DNA from 4 places in the Streptomyces sp. NPDC091281 genome. Region 3 is predicted to be linked to each of the others. Evidence: riboswitches for the same ligand, from Rfam matches in the RefSeq annotation. Region 3 holds a riboswitch; each other region holds the start of a gene.
The links. Region 3 has a riboswitch for cobalamin ahead of ACIQPQ_RS07295 (ribonucleoside-diphosphate reductase subunit alpha). Riboswitches for the same ligand answer to the same signal wherever they lie in the genome.

Region 1 (3,978 bases), on a different contig from region 3:
GCCGAGGGCATCGCCCTCGACGACCCCCGCGCGGCCACACCCATCGGCCTGGGCTGCCGCATCTGCGAACGCCGCGACTGCGCGCAGCGCGCCCGGCCCCCGGCCGGAGGACGCCTCGCCGTCGACCCCGACCGGCGGACGTACGTGCCGTACCCGGTGGAGGCGCGCACCCCGTGAGCACCGTGGCCCGCTCGCCGTTCTCTGTCTCCCTCCCGTCAGGAGTACGCGTGTGACCAGCCGTGTCACCTTCGTCCCGCCCGCGATGAACGCCTCGCTGCGGGAGGTCCGTTTCGACGACGGCGCGTCGATCGAGCCCGCCGGGGCGGCGCGGGCCCGCGCGGCGGCCGGGTCGCTGCCCGGCGGTACGCGCGTGGTGACGTCGCCGTCGGCGCGGTGCCGTCAGACGGCGGCGGCGCTCGGTCTCGACGTCCAGGAGGCCTCCGTGGCGGCCGGGTTGGCGGGGCTGGACGTGGGCCGGTGGCGCGGCCTGACGCTGGCCGAGGTCGGCGCGGCGGAGCCGGAGGCGGTGGCCCGCTGGCTCGCGGACCCCGCGTCGGCGCCGCACGGCGGGGAGTCCGTACGGGACCTGTGCGACCGGGTCGCCGTGTGGCTGGACGCGGCGGCGGGCGAGGGCCGTACGGTCGCGGTGGTCGAGCCGGACGTCGTACGGGCCGTGGTGGTGCGGGTGGTGGGGGCGCCCGTGGAGGCGTTCTGGCGGCTGGACGTGGCGCCGTTGACGGCGACCGAGGTCAGCGGGCGGTCCGGGCGCTGGAACCTGCGGCTCGGCCGTCCGCTCGACGCGACCACGAACACGGCCACGGACTGACCCGGCCGCCCGGACAGGCCGATCCCGGCCGCTCGTACGGACCGGTCCCGCGCGTACGGGAGTTCAGCGGCCGGTGTCCCGGTGGCGGCGGAGCAGGTCGGCCACGGCGCAGCGCAGGCAGCCGGGGGCGGGGTCGGGGTCCGGCGGGTGCGTGCAGCCCTCGCCGGGTGCGGCGACCAGGGTCTCCAGTTCCCGCAGGAGGCGGTCGGTGCGCCGCACCTGTTCACCGAGCACCCGGACGCGGGCGCTCTGGCCGCCGATCTGCCGTCGGCTGGCGACGAGTTGGGCGTACTCCTCCGGGGTGAGGGCGACCGCCTCGCGACCGCCGAGGGTGATGCGGCGCGGCTGGGGTTGTCGGCTCACTCGGCTCCTCCTGCGCTCCTCGCCGCCGGTCCCGTCCCCGCGGTCGAAGTCTCCGCGGTCGGGGTCCGTGGCTAATCGGCCCGGTCGTTCGCGCATGGTGTCCTGCCCGTCCTGAAGTGCCGTGCCGGTGACGGAGTCGGTCCGGCGGGGTCACCGGGAGAACGCGGGAGGGCCCGCGGACGGTTCCGCGGGCCCTCCCGTCGTGCCGGACGGCTCGGTCGGCTCACTGCGGGGAGGCAGCCGCCGCGCCCGCGGGAACCGCGGCCGGCCGGGGGTGGATCAGGCGTTCGGCGAGTTCGCCGAAGACGAGGCCGAATCCGGCCCACAGCGTGGCCTGGAGGGCGAGGGCGGAGAGCCGGAACCGCCACAGCAGGGCGGCCGGGAAGTCGCCGGGCACCTCGTTCACCGTGGGCAGGAAGGCGTACGCCAGCCCGATCACGACGAGGAAACCGGCCACCGCGGCGACGGTGGCGTACCAGGTGCCCAGCCGGGGGGCGAGCCGCTTGCCGACGATCACCGCGGCGACCGCGAGCAGCACGCTGAGCACCATCATCAGGAAGTACAGGGTGGTGCGGCGGGCGATGGTGTCGGGGTCGCCGACCGCGGGCGGGTTCGCCGGGTACTTGAAGAACGGCACCGCGTACACGGCGACGAACGCGGCGCCCGACAGCAGCAGGGCGGTGGCGCGGGGGCCGAAGCGGCCGACGCGGCCGAGCGCGAAGCAGAAGGCGAGCGCGGCGATGCCGCCGAAGGCGACCCCGTAGACGAGGATGCCGGTGGCCAGGCCCGCGGTGGACTGGAGGCCGCGCGAGACGAGTTCGACCTCGTGCTCGTGAGCGGGGGCGTGGGACTCCTCGAAGCCGATGGCGCTGTCGACGTTCGGCTCGCCGAGGAAGTAGGCGACGACCAGGGCGAGGACACCGGCACCGAGGCCGGCGAGCATGCCGCGGACGAGGAGGTTACGGACGATCGCGGAGTTCATGGAAGTGCGGCGCCCCTCGTCAGTGGCAGGGGAAGCCGAGCAGGTGGCGGGCGTCGTGCACCCACTCGTGGACGTCCTCGCCGGAGACGACGGCGGTGGCACCCTGCTCGGCGCCGACGAAGTACAGCAGCACCAGCATCAGGACGCCGAAGAAGACCGCCCAGGGCGCGATGTCCCTCAGCGGCAGTCGGGCCGGTACGGCGGGGGTGCTGGCGGGCGGGGCGACATGCTGCGCCATGGCGGGGCCTCCTCTGGGAGTTCGCGTCCCATCTCGGTGGTGCACAGGACGACGGCCAAGGGTCTGACTCACGGGCGGCCCGCGGTGGGGCGGCTCGTTCACAGTGGCGCGACCGTGCCGGATTTCCACCGGCTTCCGTGTCCGTCGTCGATACCGGACGGGACGGTACTCCCCGGCGGAGGTCCTGGCCAAGGGCCGGACCCCCGCCGGGGAGCCCCTCACACCGAACCCTTACCGGCGCGCCGCCCGGCCTGCGCCGGGGGCGCGCCGCGGGGCCTACCGGTGGCGGAAGACGGGCGGCCGTTTCTCCGTGAAGGCGGCCATGCCCTCCTTCTGGTCGGCGGTGGCGAACACCGCGTGGAACAGGCGGCGTTCGAAGCGGACGCCCTCGGCGAGGGTCGTCTCGAAGGCGCGGCCGACGGCCTCCTTCGCCATCATCGCCACCGGCAGGGACATCCCGGCGACGGTCGCGGCGACGGCGCGTGCCTCGCCGAGCAGCGCGTCGGCGGGGACGATCCGGGAGACGAGTCCGGCGCGTTCGGCCTCGGCTGCGTCCATGGTGCGGCCGGTGAGGCACAGCTCCATCGCCTTGGCCTTGCCGACGGCGCGGGTCAGGCGCTGGGAGCCGCCGATGCCGGGGATGACGCCGAGCTTGATCTCCGGCTGGCCGAAGACGGCCGTGTCGGCGGCGAGCACGATGTCGCAGAGCAGGGCCAGTTCGCAGCCGCCGCCGAGCGCGTACCCGGCGACCGCCGCGACCGTCGGCGTGCGGAGCTGCCCGAGGCGGTCCCAGGCGGTGAACCAGTCGGTGAGGTACATGTCGAGGTAGTCGCGGTCGGCCATCTCCTTGATGTCGGCCCCGGCCGCGAAGGCCCGTTCCGAGCCGGTGATGACGACACAGCCGCATTCCGGGTCCCGGTCCAGGGCCTCGGCGGCGGCCACGACCTCCTCCATGACCTTCAGGTTCAGCGCGTTGAGGGCCTTCGGCCGGTCCAGCGTGATCAGGGCGGTACGGCCCTCGCGCTCGACCCGGATCGTCTCGTACTCCCCCGCCGGACCACCGGTCGCCCCGTCGCTCTCCCGTACGCCCGTCATGCGGTGCGCTCCTCTCCCCGGTCGCGGATGGTGCGGACGATGCCGGAGAAGTCCTCGGCGGCACCGACCTGTTCGGCGTAGGCCGCGTACAACTCAGCCGCCCGGCGCCCGAGTTCCGTGTCGGTGCCGGTGGCGCGGGCGGCGTCGGCGGCGAGGCCGAGGTCCTTCGCCATGAGGGCGGCGGCGAAGCCCGGCCGGTAGTCGCGGTTGGCGGGGCTGGCCGGAACGGGGCCGGGGACGGGGCAGTTGACGGTGAGCGCCCAGCACTGCCCGGACGCGGCGGAGGCCACGTCGTAGAGCGCCTGGTGGGAGAGGCCGAGGCGTTCGCCGAGGACGAAGGCCTCGCTGACGGCGATCATGGAGACGCCGAGGATCATGTTGTTGCAGATCTTCGCGGCCTGTCCGGCGCCGGGGCCGCCGCAGTGCACGACCCGGCGGCCCATGGCCTCCAGCAGGGGCCGGGCCTCGGCGAAC
Region 2 (3,978 bases), on a different contig from region 3:
GCGGCGCAGGAGCGGTCGGGGGCGGTGCTCGGCTTCGCGCACACCGCGTCGGCGAGCGCGGCGATCAGGTCGTGGCCGCCGAAGGAGCGCGGGTCACGGCCGACGGCCTCGGCGAGGAGGGCCGTCTTGCCGAGGGCGCCGCCGACCGGGTGGGCGCCGCCGACGCCGGTCCAGTCGTTGACCGTACGGCCCTCGCCGTCCTTGCCGCCCCGGTCGAGGAAGTCGACGATCCCGCGCAGGGCGGCGTTGTCTAGGCCGGTGGCGGCGAGGGCGTAGGCCCCGTCGATGGTGAGGCCGAAGTCGGCGCGCGCGGTGCCGGGTCCGGCGGCGTGGTAGCGGCCCTGGACGAGCTGGGCGGGCGCGGTGAGGTAGGCGACGCCCTTGCGGAGGTCGGGGGCCTTGCCCGGGGCCGGGGTCGTGGACGGCCGGCCGGTCGGGGAGGCGGAGGTGGGGGGTGCGGTGGTCGGGGGCGGGGTGGTGCGCGCGGTGAGGGTGACCAGGCTGGTGTGCGCGCCCGCGAGGACGGCGGCCGTGGTGGCGTAGGGCGCCGGGTCGGTGCCGCCCTCCTCGAACGCGAAGCCGCCGCCGTCGAGTTGCTGCCGGGACAGCCAGGCCTCGGCGGCGTCGGCGCGGCCGGTGTCGCCGAGGGCGCGCAGGGCCTGGGCGGCGTGGGCGGTCGCGTGGACGCTCGCGCCGGTGGCGCCGGTGTAGCCGAGGTAGGCGCCGTCCTCGCGCTGGGTGCGCGTCAGGTAGGCGCGCGCCTTGGACACGGTGTCGGCGTGGCCGCCCGCCTTCTCCAGGACCAGCGCGGTGAGCGCGGTGACGGCGGGGTCGGCGTCGCAGTTCTCCTCGGCCCGGATGAGGGGGCCGGAGATGCCTCCGTCCCGGCACTGGAGCCGCGCCAGCCGGTCCACGGTGGCGGCGGGGGGCGTGACCCCGGCGCGCAGCAGGGCGAGGACGGCGAGGGCCTGCCCGTCGGCGTAGTCGGCGTTGCGGAAGTCGCCGGGGGCGGTGCAGCCGGGGGTGGGTTCGCCGGACTCGGGGCCCGCCGCGCAGACGTGCGCGGTCAGGTCGCCGACGAGGTCGTGGCCGCCGACGGCGCGCGGGTCGCCGCCGGTGATCTCGGCGAGCAGGGCGAGGCGGGCGGCGGCCGTCGCGTTCGGCGCCTGATCGGTGCCGAACGGGTAGGCGTAGGAGCCGACTTGGGTCGTGAGGTACGCGGTGACCTTGTCCAGGGCCGGGCCGCGGCCGTCGGTGGCGGCGAGCGCGTAGGCGGTCTCGGTGGTCAGCAGGAGGTCGGCGGTGCCGGAGTCGTCGGTGACGCGTTCGTCGTCGGTGAGACGGCTCTTGAGCCAGCGTACGGCGGCGGCCGTGTCGACCTCGCCGGGGGCGGCGGTCGGACCGCCGCTGGGGCCGGGGGTGCCGGTGCCGCCGCCGTCGGGCCGGACGTCGTCGGGGCTGAAGTCGGGGCGGCCGGTGGTGCCGCCGACGTCCGTGCCGCCGTACACCCAGGCGTCGACGTCGCCGTCCTGGAGCCTGCGGTCCATGGCGCCGTAGCGGCTGTACGTCCACTCGTCCTCGCCGGGCGCGGCGGTCCAGTACGACCAGTAGGCGGTGGCGGGCGGGGTGAGCGCGCAGTCGTCCGCGTCCGGGGTCGGGTACTGCGTGCCGGAGCGGAACGCGTCGTGGCCGATGCGGCAGACGAAGGCGTCGCCGTCGTGGCCGGTGCCCTTCGTGGTGAACCCTGCCGCGTGCAGCAGCTCGTAGCCGGTGGTGGGGGTGGTGTCGCAGCCGCGGACCACGTCCCCGTCGAACGCGCCGAAGTCGACGGCGACGACGGCGCCCCGCGTCGCGGTGCAGGCGCCGACCGGGTCGGCGGCGGCGGTGGTCGTGGTGAGAAAGGTCATGCAGACCGCGAGGACGGTGAGCAGCGCCGCCGCGAACGCCGTCAGCCGCAGCGGGCGGGCCGCCGTACGCGGCACTCCGCCTGGTCCGCCCGCTTCACCTGGTCCGCCTGAACCGCTCGGTCCGCGTGGCACGCCGTGTGCGCGCCGAGCGCCCTGCGCGTCCTCGGCACCCGGTGCGCCCTGTGCGCCTGGTGCGCCCTGTGCTGTCCCCACCCCGGTCCCTTCGCCGACCGGCCGACGCGGGCAGGGACGTGGCTGAGGGCTCCCGGCACGCGCGGGGACACCGGCGTACGGAAGCTGGTCGCACCACGCCGTAGTCCGCGACGGCGTCTGTAGCTGTCGATCACGCGCTGTCGATCACGTCCCAGGCATTCCGGCTCGCCCGGCTGGACCGGGCCCACGGTTGCGGGTCAGCGCCGGCGTTCGACCGGCTTCCCCTGGAACTCGTTGCGTATCAGGCGGATTTGAGCACGCTTCACCGGAAGCGTCAAGGGTGCCTCGGGCGGGCCCGGCGGCTGTCCGGGGCGCCTCTGGTGACGGGGGTCCGGGTCGGGTACCGTCGCGCTCTGCCGAGTGGGGGAACCCGGTGGGAGTCCGGGGCTGACGCGCAGCGGTGTGGGACGGCGGTGTGCCGTTCCGAGCCCGAATGCCCAAGCGGTGAGGTTGAGTTGGTAGCCGGTCCACGCGTTCCGGACGGCGGCCAGGCCCGCCGCGCTCCCGGTCCGCCGAGGGGCCCGCCGCAGGTTCGGCCGGTGTCCCTCACCCCAGGAGCAGGCCATGTCCCGTACCGCTTCCCGCACTTCCGGTGCTCCCCGCGCTTTCCGCGCTTTCCGCGCATCCCGGGATTCCCGTGTCTCCCCCGCCGCTGCCCGATCGGGCGGCGCCGCGGTGTCGTCCTGGCGGCGTGCCGCGTTCACCGCGACCGCCGCGGCGGGGGCGTTCGCGCTCACCGCGCTGCCCGCCGCCGCGACCTCCACACCCGCGCAGATCGCCACGTCGAAGACGAACGGCGTGACCTACCTCAAGTCGCTCCAGGCGGCGGACGGTTCGTACGCCGGGTCGGGGCTGTCCAACGAGTGGGCGTTCAGCGCGTTCGCCGCCGCCGGCACCGCCGCGGTGGACGTCACGCCGGGCGGCGACGCCACGAAGAACGCCAGAACCGTGTACCGCACCCTGCTGTCCTCGGCGAGCTGGCCGTCCGCCTCCCCCGTCGTCACCGACTACGAGCGCGCCACGCTCAACGCGTACGCCGCCGGGATCGACCCGGCGCGGGTCTCCGCCTCACGCAACCTGATCGCCGACATCTACGGCTACTGGCAGACGGCGGAGGCCGGTTACTTCGGCCCGTCCGCCAACTTCAACGGGACCGTGTTCGCCGCGCTCGCCCTCAACGGCGCGAAGACCCAGGCCGGTCAGGTACGGGTCCCGCAGGCGCTGCGGGACAAGGTCGTCACCCGGCTGCGCGCCAACCAGCACAACGACGGCGGCTGGAACTACGGGAAGGCGGAGGGGAATCCGAGCCAGCTGGCCGCCGCGAGCGACATCGACATGACCGGCGCCGCGATGGCCGCGCTGTGCGTGTCGGGCGTGCCGAACACGGACACGGACATCGTGCAGGCGAAAGCGTTCCTCAAGAGCAAGCTGGTCAACAACAGCGGTGCGTTCAACGCCATGTTCGGGGTGAACACCGACTCCAACGGCTGGGCGGTGTCCGGCCTCAACGCCTGCGGCATCAACCCGCAGACCGGTGACTTCCTCACCGCGCTCGGCAAGACGCCGGTGGACTTCCTGATCGCCCAGCAGTTCAACCCGGGCGGCGGCTTCAAGTACCTGCCCTCCGACACCGGCCCGTCGGCGTACGCCTCGATCGACGGCCTGCGCGCGGTGGCGGGCGGCGGCTTCACCTCCGCCCCGCCCGCCCCCGTCACCCCGGGAGCCCCGCAGTGGGTCGCCCAGGGCACCTTCACCTCCGGTACGGCGACGAAGCTGGCGCTCACCGTCGACGACGGGGCAGGCGGCCTCAAGGTGTGCGCGGTCGCCCTCACCCCGACCGGGACGACGACCACGCTGG
Region 3 (3,978 bases):
TCCGGGTAGCGCATGGGGCGCAGCGTCAGCTCGAAGCCCGGGTCGAGAAGGTTCTGATTGCTGGACATTACTGGCAGGCCTCGCAGGACTCGGGGTTTTCCAGGGAGCAGGCGATGGCCTCTTCGGAGGACACCTGCTGGACGGGGATGGTCTTCTCGGGCTGCGCCTGGGCCTGGGCCGCGCGCGCGATGCGGGTGGCGGGCCGGGAACGCAGGTAGTACGTCGTCTTCAGGCCCGACTTCCAGGCGTACGCGTACATCGAGGAGAGCTTGCCGATGGTCGGCGTCTCCAGGAACAGGTTCAGCGACTGCGCCTGGTCCAGGTACGGCGTCCGGGCGGCGGCCATGTCGATCAGGCCGCGCTGCGGGATCTCCCACGCCGTGCGGTACAGCGCGCGCACCTCGTCCGGGATCCACACGAAGTCCTGCACCGAGCCGTTGGCCTCGCGCAGCGCCTCACGGGTGCGGGCGTCCCACACGCCGAGGTCCTTCAGCTCCTGCACCAGGTAGGAGTTGACCTGGAGGAACTCGCCGGACAGCGTCTCGCGCTTGAACAGGTTGGACACCTGCGGCTCGATGCACTCGTACACGCCCGCGATGGACGCGATGGTGGCGGTCGGCGCGATGGCCAGCAGCAGCGAGTTGCGCATGCCGGTGGCGGCGATCCGCTCGCGCAGCGCCGCCCAGCGCTCGGGCCAGGTGAACTCGAAGCCGTAGTGGTCGGGGTGGAGCACACCGCGGGCGGTGCGGGTCTTCTCCCAGGCGGGCAGCGGGCCGTTGCGCTCGGCGAGGTCGGCGGACGCCTCGTAGGAGGCGAGCATGATCCGCTCGGCGATCCGGGTGGACAGGGCGCGCGCCTCGGGGGAGTCGAACGGCAGCCGCAGCTTGAAGAAGACGTCCTGGAGGCCCATCGCGCCCAGACCCACCGGACGCCAGCGGGAGTTGGAGCGGCCCGCCTGCTCGGTCGGGTAGAAGTTGATGTCGACGACCCGGTCGAGGAAGGTGACCGCGGTGCGCACGGCCTCGTCCAGCCGCTCCCAGTCGATGTCGCCGCCGGTCACGAACGCGCCGAGGTTGACCGAGCCGAGGTTGCAGACCGCGGTCTCGCCGTCGTCGGTTACCTCCAGGATCTCCGTGCAGAGGTTGGAGGAGTGGACGACGTGTCCGGCCTCGGCCGTCTGGTTGGCGGTGCGGTTGGCGGCGTCCTTGAACGTCATCCAGCCGTTGCCGGTCTGCGCGAGGGTGCGCATCATGCGGCCGTACAGCTCACGGGCCGGGATGGTCTTCCTGGCGAGGCCGTCCGCCTCGGCCTTGCGGTAGGCGGCGTCGAACTCCTCGCCCCACAGGTCGACCAGGTCGGGCACGTCGGCCGGGGAGAACAGCGACCACTGCTCGTCGGCGTTGACGCGGCGCATGAACTCGTCGGGCACCCAGTGCGCGAGGTTCAGGTTGTGCGTACGGCGGGCGTCCTCACCGGTGTTGTCCCGCAGCTCCAGGAACTCCTCGATGTCGGAGTGCCAGGTCTCCAGGTAGACCGCGGCGGCGCCCTTGCGCCGCCCGCCCTGGTTCACGGCGGCGACGGAGGCGTCCAGCGTCTTGAGGAACGGCACGATGCCGTTGGAGTGCCCGTTGGTGCCGCGGATCAGCGAACCGCGGGAGCGGATGCGGGAGTAGGACAGGCCGATGCCGCCGGCGTGCTTGGAGAGGCGGGCCACCTGGTGGTAGCGGTCGTAGATGGAGTCCAGCTCGTCCTTGGGGGAGTCGAGGAGGTAGCAGGACGACATCTGGGGGTGCCGGGTGCCGGAGTTGAAGAGGGTCGGGGAGGACGGGAGGTAGTCCAGCCGGCTCATGAGCCCGTAGAGCGCGGCGACTTCGTCCAGGGCGCGCACCGAGTCGTCCTCGGCGAGTCCGGCGGCGACGCGGAGCAGGAAGTGCTGGGGCGTCTCGACGACCCTGCGGGTGTGCGGGTGGCGCAGCAGGTAGCGGCTGTGCAGGGTGCGCAGGCCGAAGTAGCCGAAGCGGTCGTCGGCGGCGGGGTCGATCAGCGCGTCGAGCCGGGCCGCGTGCAGCCGGACGAAGGCGTCGGTGCGGTCGGCGATGAGGCCCTCGCGGTGGCCGACGGCGACCGAGTCGGTGAAGGTGGTGACGCCCTGGGAGGCCGCCTCGGCGCGGATGCTGATGGTCAGCAGCCGGGCCGCCAGCCGGGAGTAGGCGGGGTCCTCGGCGATGAGTCCGGCGGCCGCCTCGGTGGCCAGCTCGCGCAGCTCGGCCTCGTCCGCCCGCGCGGACCGGCCGCGCAGCGCGGCGGCGGCGACCCGTCCGGGGTCGGCGTCGGGGAGGTCGGCGGTCAGCTCGGTCAGGGTCCGCAGCAGTGCGGTCCCGGGACCGTCGGTCTCCACCTGGACTGCTGAAGCCGGTTCGGCTGGCGCGATGGTCACTGGGGGCTCTCCCTCGCTCGGCGGGGGCCTGGCGGAGGGCAGGGGGCAGCACACGAGCGCGCACGGCGTCGCGTCCACCGGCCCACTCCGCGAGACCCGGACGTCAGGCACCCGCACCGGACGGTTCGGGTGCGCTGCCGGCAGGTCCTCGGACTGACCACGCGTGCGGAAACACGCAAGTACACCGTTGCGGGACAGTTCCGGATTCGCACCGGATTCCCCTGCGGCGACAGCGAGCACGAGCATACATCTTGTGTCGCCCTGTCGCGCCAGCCCCAGATGTTGTGTCGGGGTGGCTCCGCAGCGTCAACGGGCCGCCGAAGCATAGTGCTTACGGCGGCCCGTCGGCGTGTCTGTCCAGGGGTGGCGCGGAAGGTGTCGGCAAAACGCCAGGGGTGGCGCCCGCGCCCGGTCGCGCTAGTGCGAGGAGCCCGCCGTGGCGGGCGGCAGCTCCACCTGGACGCCGGGGTCGCCGGAGTCCGCGGTGTAGTCCTCCGGGCGGGTCTCGTCGACGCCCTCGGGGGCCTTCAGCGCCTTCAGGACGAAGGTGAGGACCACCGTGACGGCCAGGTTCAGCACGAACGCGGTGAGGCCGATGTAGCCGATCTCACCGATGCCGGGGATCTCCTTCGACGAGCCGCCGAAGTGCTTCTGCGTCGGCGAGGCCACGCCGTACGCGGCGACCGTGCCGTAGACCATGCCGACCGCCCAGCCCGCGAGCAGCGCCCAGCGGTGGAACCAGCGGGTGAACAGGCCGCCCACCAGCGCCGGGAAGGTCTGGAGGATCCAGATGCCGCCCAGGAGCTGGAAGTTGATGGCGACCGTCTTGTCCATGGTCAGCACGAAGACCAGCGCGCCCACCTTCACCAGCAGCGAGACCAGCTTGGAGACCCGGGTCTCCTCCTTGGGCGTCGCGTCGGGCTTGATGAAGTCCTTGTAAATATTGCGGGTGAAGAGGTTCGCCGCCGCGATGGACATGATCGCCGCCGGGACCAGCGCGCCGATGCCGATCGCCGCGAAGGCCACGCCCGCGAACCAGTCGGGGAACATGTCCTCGAAGAGCTGCGGGATGGCGAGCTGCCCGTTGGACACCTTCACCCCGGCCGCGATCGCCATGAAGCCCAGCAGCGCCAGCAGGCCCAGCATCAGGGAGTACAGCGGCAGGATCGTGGTGTTGCGGCGGATCACCTCGCGGCTGCGCGAGGAGAGCGTCGCGGTGATCGAGTGCGGGTACATGAACAGCGCCAGCGCCGAACCCAGGGCGAGCGTGGCGTACGTCCACTGCCCCGCCTCGGCCGGGACCAGGGCGCCGCGGGGCGCGCCGGTCGCCGGGTTGGTCTGCGCGAAGGCGTCGCCCGCCTTGGCGAAGATGTCGTCGAACCCGCCGAGCTTGATCGGGATGTAGATGATCGCCACCGCGATCACGAGGTAGATCAGCGTGTCCTTCACGAACGCGATCAGCGCGGGTGCCCGCAGCCCCGAGGAGTAGGTGTACGCGGCCAGCACGCCGAAGGCGATCAGCAGCGGCAGGTCCTTGACGA
Region 4 (3,978 bases), on a different contig from region 3:
CGGCCGGACCGGGACGTAGAGGGGTCCGGCCGGGGTCCGTTCGCAGGGTTCGGGGTCGTCGCCGCACAGGGGTGCTGCCATGGGATGCCTCCTGAGGGGCCCGGGGACCGGTGGTCCGCGGGTCCGGGGGTGGTTCGGGGAACCTGGTCGTGGTTCCCGGCAAGGACGCTATGCCCGCCCGGCCCGCCGCCGGGACCCGTCCTGACGCGACGCTGACGCGGTGAGCGCCGTCCCTGACGGATCACTGACGGCGCGGGGGCGGGCCGGAGCGGCGCCCGTACCGCGTCAGAGCCAGTCGCGGTGCTTGAAGACGACGTACAGGCTGACGCACACCAGGGCCATCAGGGCGACGGCGAAGGGGTAGCCGAGGGTCCAGTGCAGTTCGGGCATGTGGTCGAAGTTCATGCCGTAGACCGTGCCGATGAGGGTGGGGGCGAAGAGGATGGCGGCCCAGCTGGAGATCTTCTTGATCTCGTTGTTCTGGGCGTGGCCCGCCTCGGCGAGCGCCTTCATCTCCTCGTTCTGCGCCTGGGTGACGAGGGTGGCGTTGACGGTGAGGATGTCGCCGAGCATCTGCCGGAAGCCGTCCACGCGTTCGGCGACGGTGGTGGCGTGGTCGGCGACGTCTCGGAGGTAGCGCTGGAGTTCCTCGCTGGTGCCGTACTTGGCGAAGCCCGCCTCCAGGCCGCGCATGATGGTGAGCAGCGGGCGGGTGGCCCGCTGGAAGTCGACGACCTCGCGGGAGAGCGCGTAGATGCGGCGGGAGACGTTGGGGTCGCCGCCGAACACCTCGGACTCGATCTCGTCGATGTCGTTCTGGAGTCCGGCGACGACGGGCGCGTAGCCGTCGACGACCGCGTCGAGGATCGCGTAGAGCACGGCCTCGGGGCCCAGGGCGAGGAGGTCGCGGTCGTTCTCCAGGCGTTTGCGGACGGCGCCGAGGTCGGGGGCCTGGCTGTGCCGGACGGTGAGGACGAACTCGGGGCCGACGAAGATGTGGATCTCGCCGAAGTCGACCTCCTCCGTCTCGTCGAGGTAGCGGGCGGAGCGCAGGACGACGAAGAGGGTGGTGCCGTAGCGTTCCAGCTTGGGGCGCTGGTGGGCGACGATCGCGTCCTCCAGGGCAAGTTCGTGCAGCCCGAACCGTTCGGCGGCCTGGCCGAGCTGTTCCGGGGAGGGCCGGTAGAGGCCGATCCAGGCCATCGTGCCGGGCTCGCCGGGCAGCCGGGCGTAGATCTCGGCGAGGTCGGCGGGAACGTCCAGGCGGCGGCCGTCGCGGTAGACGGCCGCGTCGACGAGGCTGCGCTCCAGGGGTTCGCGCGGCGGCTCGGCGTCGGTCCAGGGGTCCATGGAGCGTTCGGGCGCGGGGTCGGTGTCGGGGTCGTCGCCGCGGGGGTGACCGGCGGACCGCAGGGGCCACTTCCCGGCGCGGGACGCGCGCGCTCGCCAGTCGGACATGGGCGCACCTCCTGGTGGGACGGCGTGACCGAGCCTAGGTGCTGCGGCGGGGGCCCGCGACGGCACACGGCCGGGCGCGGTACGGGTGCACGGCCGGGGCGTGCTGTTCCCGGTGGGGGCCCGGTTCAATCCCGTGGCACGGGTGGGTCAGGTCACCATCCGAATGGTGGACGTGACGCAGCGCACGGTACGGGGGCGCCGTAGGGTGGGCGGCGCAGCTGGTTCGCCCCGTCCGCCAGGCGGGATGCGTCGTAAGAGGGAACCCGGTGGGAATCCGGGACTGCCCCGCAGCGGTGAGCGGGAACGACCGCCGTCATACGCACTGGACCCTCGGGGGTCCGGGAAGCGACGGCCACTAGGTGTCCCCCGGTGTTGTCCGGAGGGCGTGCCCGCGAGTCCGAAGACCTGCCCGTTGCCCGTACGCGAACCCTCGCGCACGGACATCCCGGTGACCTCGTGGGCGGGTCGGCGTACAGAGCAGACGGACGACCGCGCCGTGCCGCGCGGGGTCGGACCCGTCCGCTCCGTCACCCCTTCGCGCTCTCGTCCCGCCACCGGGATCTCAGGGATTCGTCTCGCGAAGGAGATCTCCGTGACCACCAAGCCCGCAGCCGCGGCAGCACGGGCCACCGTGTACGGCTACCCCCGTCAGGGTCCGAACCGGGAGCTGAAGAAGGCCGTCGAGGGCTACTGGAAGGGCCGCGTCACCGCCGACGCCCTCCGGGCCACCGCCGCCGACCTGCGCCGCGACACCTTGCGGCAGCTCGCCGACGCCGGCATCGACGAGGTGCCCACCGGTCACTTCTCGTACTACGACCACGTCCTCGACACCACCGTCATGGTCGGCGCGGTCCCGGCCCGCCACCGGGCCGCCGTCGACGCGGACGCCCTGGACGGCTACTTCGCCATGGCGCGCGGCACCCAGGACGTCGCGCCGCTGGAGATGACCAAGTGGTTCGACACCAACTACCACTACCTGGTGCCCGAGCTGGGTCCGGACACGGAGTTCACGGCCGACTCCGCCAAGCAGGTCGCCGAGCTGGAGGAGGCCCTCTCGCTCGGCCTCGCGGCCCGCCCGGTCCTGGTCGGCCCGGTCACCTACCTGCTGCTGGCCAAGCCCGCGCCCGGGGTCCCCGCCGACTTCGAGCCGCTCACCCTCCTCGACCGGCTGCTGCCGGTGTACGCCGAGGTCCTCGCCGACCTGCGCGCCGCGGGCGCCGAATGGGTCCAGCTCGACGAGCCCGCCCTGGTGCAGGACCGCACCCCGGCCGAGCTGAACGCCGCCACCCGCGCCTACCGTGACCTCGGCGGTCTCACCGACCGCCCCAAGCTGCTCCTCGCGTCCTACTTCGACCGGCTCGGCGAGGCCCTGCCCGTCCTGGCCAAGGCCCCGGTGGAGGGCCTGGCGCTGGACTTCACCGAGGCTGGCGCCGCCCAGCTCGACGACCTCGCCGCCGTCGGCGGACTGCCCGGCAAGCGGCTGGTCGCGGGCGTCGTCAACGGCCGCAACATCTGGATCAACGACCTGTCGAAGTCGCTCGCCACCCTCGGCACCCTGCTGGGTCTCGCGGACCGGGTCGACGTGGCCGCGTCGTCGTCGCTGCTGCACGTGCCGCTCGACGCGAGCGCCGAGCGCGACATCGAACCGCAGATCCTGCGCTGGCTCGCCTTCGCCCGCCAGAAGACCGCCGAGATCGTCACCCTCGCCAAGGGCCTCACCAGCGGCACCGACACCATCGCGGGCGAACTCGCCGCCAACCGGGCCGCCCTCGCCTCCCGCGCGAACTCGCCGATCACCCACGACCCGGCCGTCCGCTCCCGCGCCGCCGCGGTCACCGACGCCGACGCCCGCCGCTCCCAGCCGTACACCGAACGCGCCGCCGCCCAGCGCGCCCACCTCGGGCTGCCGCTGCTGCCGACGACGACCATCGGCTCGTTCCCGCAGACGGGTGAACTGCGCACCGCCCGCGCCGATCTGCGCGCGGGCCGCATCGACACCGCCGGGTACGAGGAGCGCATCAAGGCGGAGATCCGCGAGGTCGTCTCCTTCCAGGAGAAGACCGGCATCGACGTCCTCGTGCACGGCGAGCCCGAACGCAACGACATGGTGCAGTACTTCGCCGAGCAGCTCACCGGCTACCTCGCCACCCAGCACGGCTGGGTGCAGTCCTACGGCACCCGCTACGTCCGCCCGCCGGTCCTGGCCGGGGACATCTCGCGGCCCGAGCCGATGACCGTGCGCTGGACGTCGTACGCGCAGTCCCTCAGCGACCGTCCCGTCAAGGGCATGCTAACCGGGCCCGTCACCATGCTGGCCTGGTCGTTCGTCCGTGACGACCAGCCCCTCGGCGACACCGCCCGGCAGGTCGCCCTCGCCCTGCGCGACGAGGTCGGCGACCTGGAGACCGCCGGCACCTCGGTGATCCAGGTCGACGAGCCCGCGCTGCGCGAGACGCTGCCGCTGCGCGCCGCCGACCGGCCCGCCTACCTCGACTGGGCCACCGAGGCGTTCCGCCTCAG

Region 1: it holds a riboswitch for cobalamin, as region 3 does, so the genes downstream of both, ACIQPQ_RS09335 (CbtB-domain containing protein) here and ACIQPQ_RS07295 (ribonucleoside-diphosphate reductase subunit alpha) in region 3, are expected to answer to the same signal.
Region 2: it holds a riboswitch for cobalamin, as region 3 does, so the genes downstream of both, ACIQPQ_RS23420 (prenyltransferase/squalene oxidase repeat-containing protein) here and ACIQPQ_RS07295 (ribonucleoside-diphosphate reductase subunit alpha) in region 3, are expected to answer to the same signal.
Region 4: it holds a riboswitch for cobalamin, as region 3 does, so the genes downstream of both, metE (5-methyltetrahydropteroyltriglutamate--homocysteine S-methyltransferase) here and ACIQPQ_RS07295 (ribonucleoside-diphosphate reductase subunit alpha) in region 3, are expected to answer to the same signal.

The regions. Positions count from the first base shown of each region.
Region 1 is NZ_JBIVUY010000003.1:93,146-97,123, forward strand. It holds gene ACIQPQ_RS09315 (short-chain fatty acyl-CoA regulator family protein) at 1-177, shown strand, start outside; gene ACIQPQ_RS09320 (histidine phosphatase family protein) at 230-826, shown strand; gene ACIQPQ_RS09325 (hypothetical protein) at 890-1,189, opposite strand; gene ACIQPQ_RS09330 (CbtA family protein) at 1,413-2,171, opposite strand; gene ACIQPQ_RS09335 (CbtB-domain containing protein) at 2,191-2,409, opposite strand; adenosylcobalamin (AdoCbl) riboswitch at 2,457-2,558, opposite strand; gene ACIQPQ_RS09340 (enoyl-CoA hydratase) at 2,686-3,504, opposite strand; gene mmsB (3-hydroxyisobutyrate dehydrogenase) at 3,501-3,978, opposite strand, start outside.
Region 2 is NZ_JBIVUY010000009.1:71,382-75,359, reverse strand. It holds gene ACIQPQ_RS23420 (prenyltransferase/squalene oxidase repeat-containing protein) at 1-1,907, opposite strand, end outside; cobalamin riboswitch at 2,256-2,391, opposite strand; cobalamin riboswitch at 2,484-2,559, shown strand; gene ACIQPQ_RS23415 (hypothetical protein) at 2,796-3,978, shown strand, end outside.
Region 3 is NZ_JBIVUY010000002.1:624,607-628,584, forward strand. It holds gene ACIQPQ_RS07290 (ribonucleotide-diphosphate reductase subunit beta) at 1-68, opposite strand, end outside; gene ACIQPQ_RS07295 (ribonucleoside-diphosphate reductase subunit alpha) at 68-2,437, opposite strand; cobalamin riboswitch at 2,559-2,696, opposite strand; gene mctP (monocarboxylate uptake permease MctP) at 2,855-3,978, opposite strand, start outside.
Region 4 is NZ_JBIVUY010000003.1:475,696-479,673, forward strand. It holds gene ACIQPQ_RS10195 (SAV_915 family protein) at 1-81, opposite strand, end outside; gene ACIQPQ_RS10200 (magnesium and cobalt transport protein CorA) at 286-1,458, opposite strand; cobalamin riboswitch at 1,711-1,865, shown strand; gene metE (5-methyltetrahydropteroyltriglutamate--homocysteine S-methyltransferase) at 2,051-3,978, shown strand, end outside.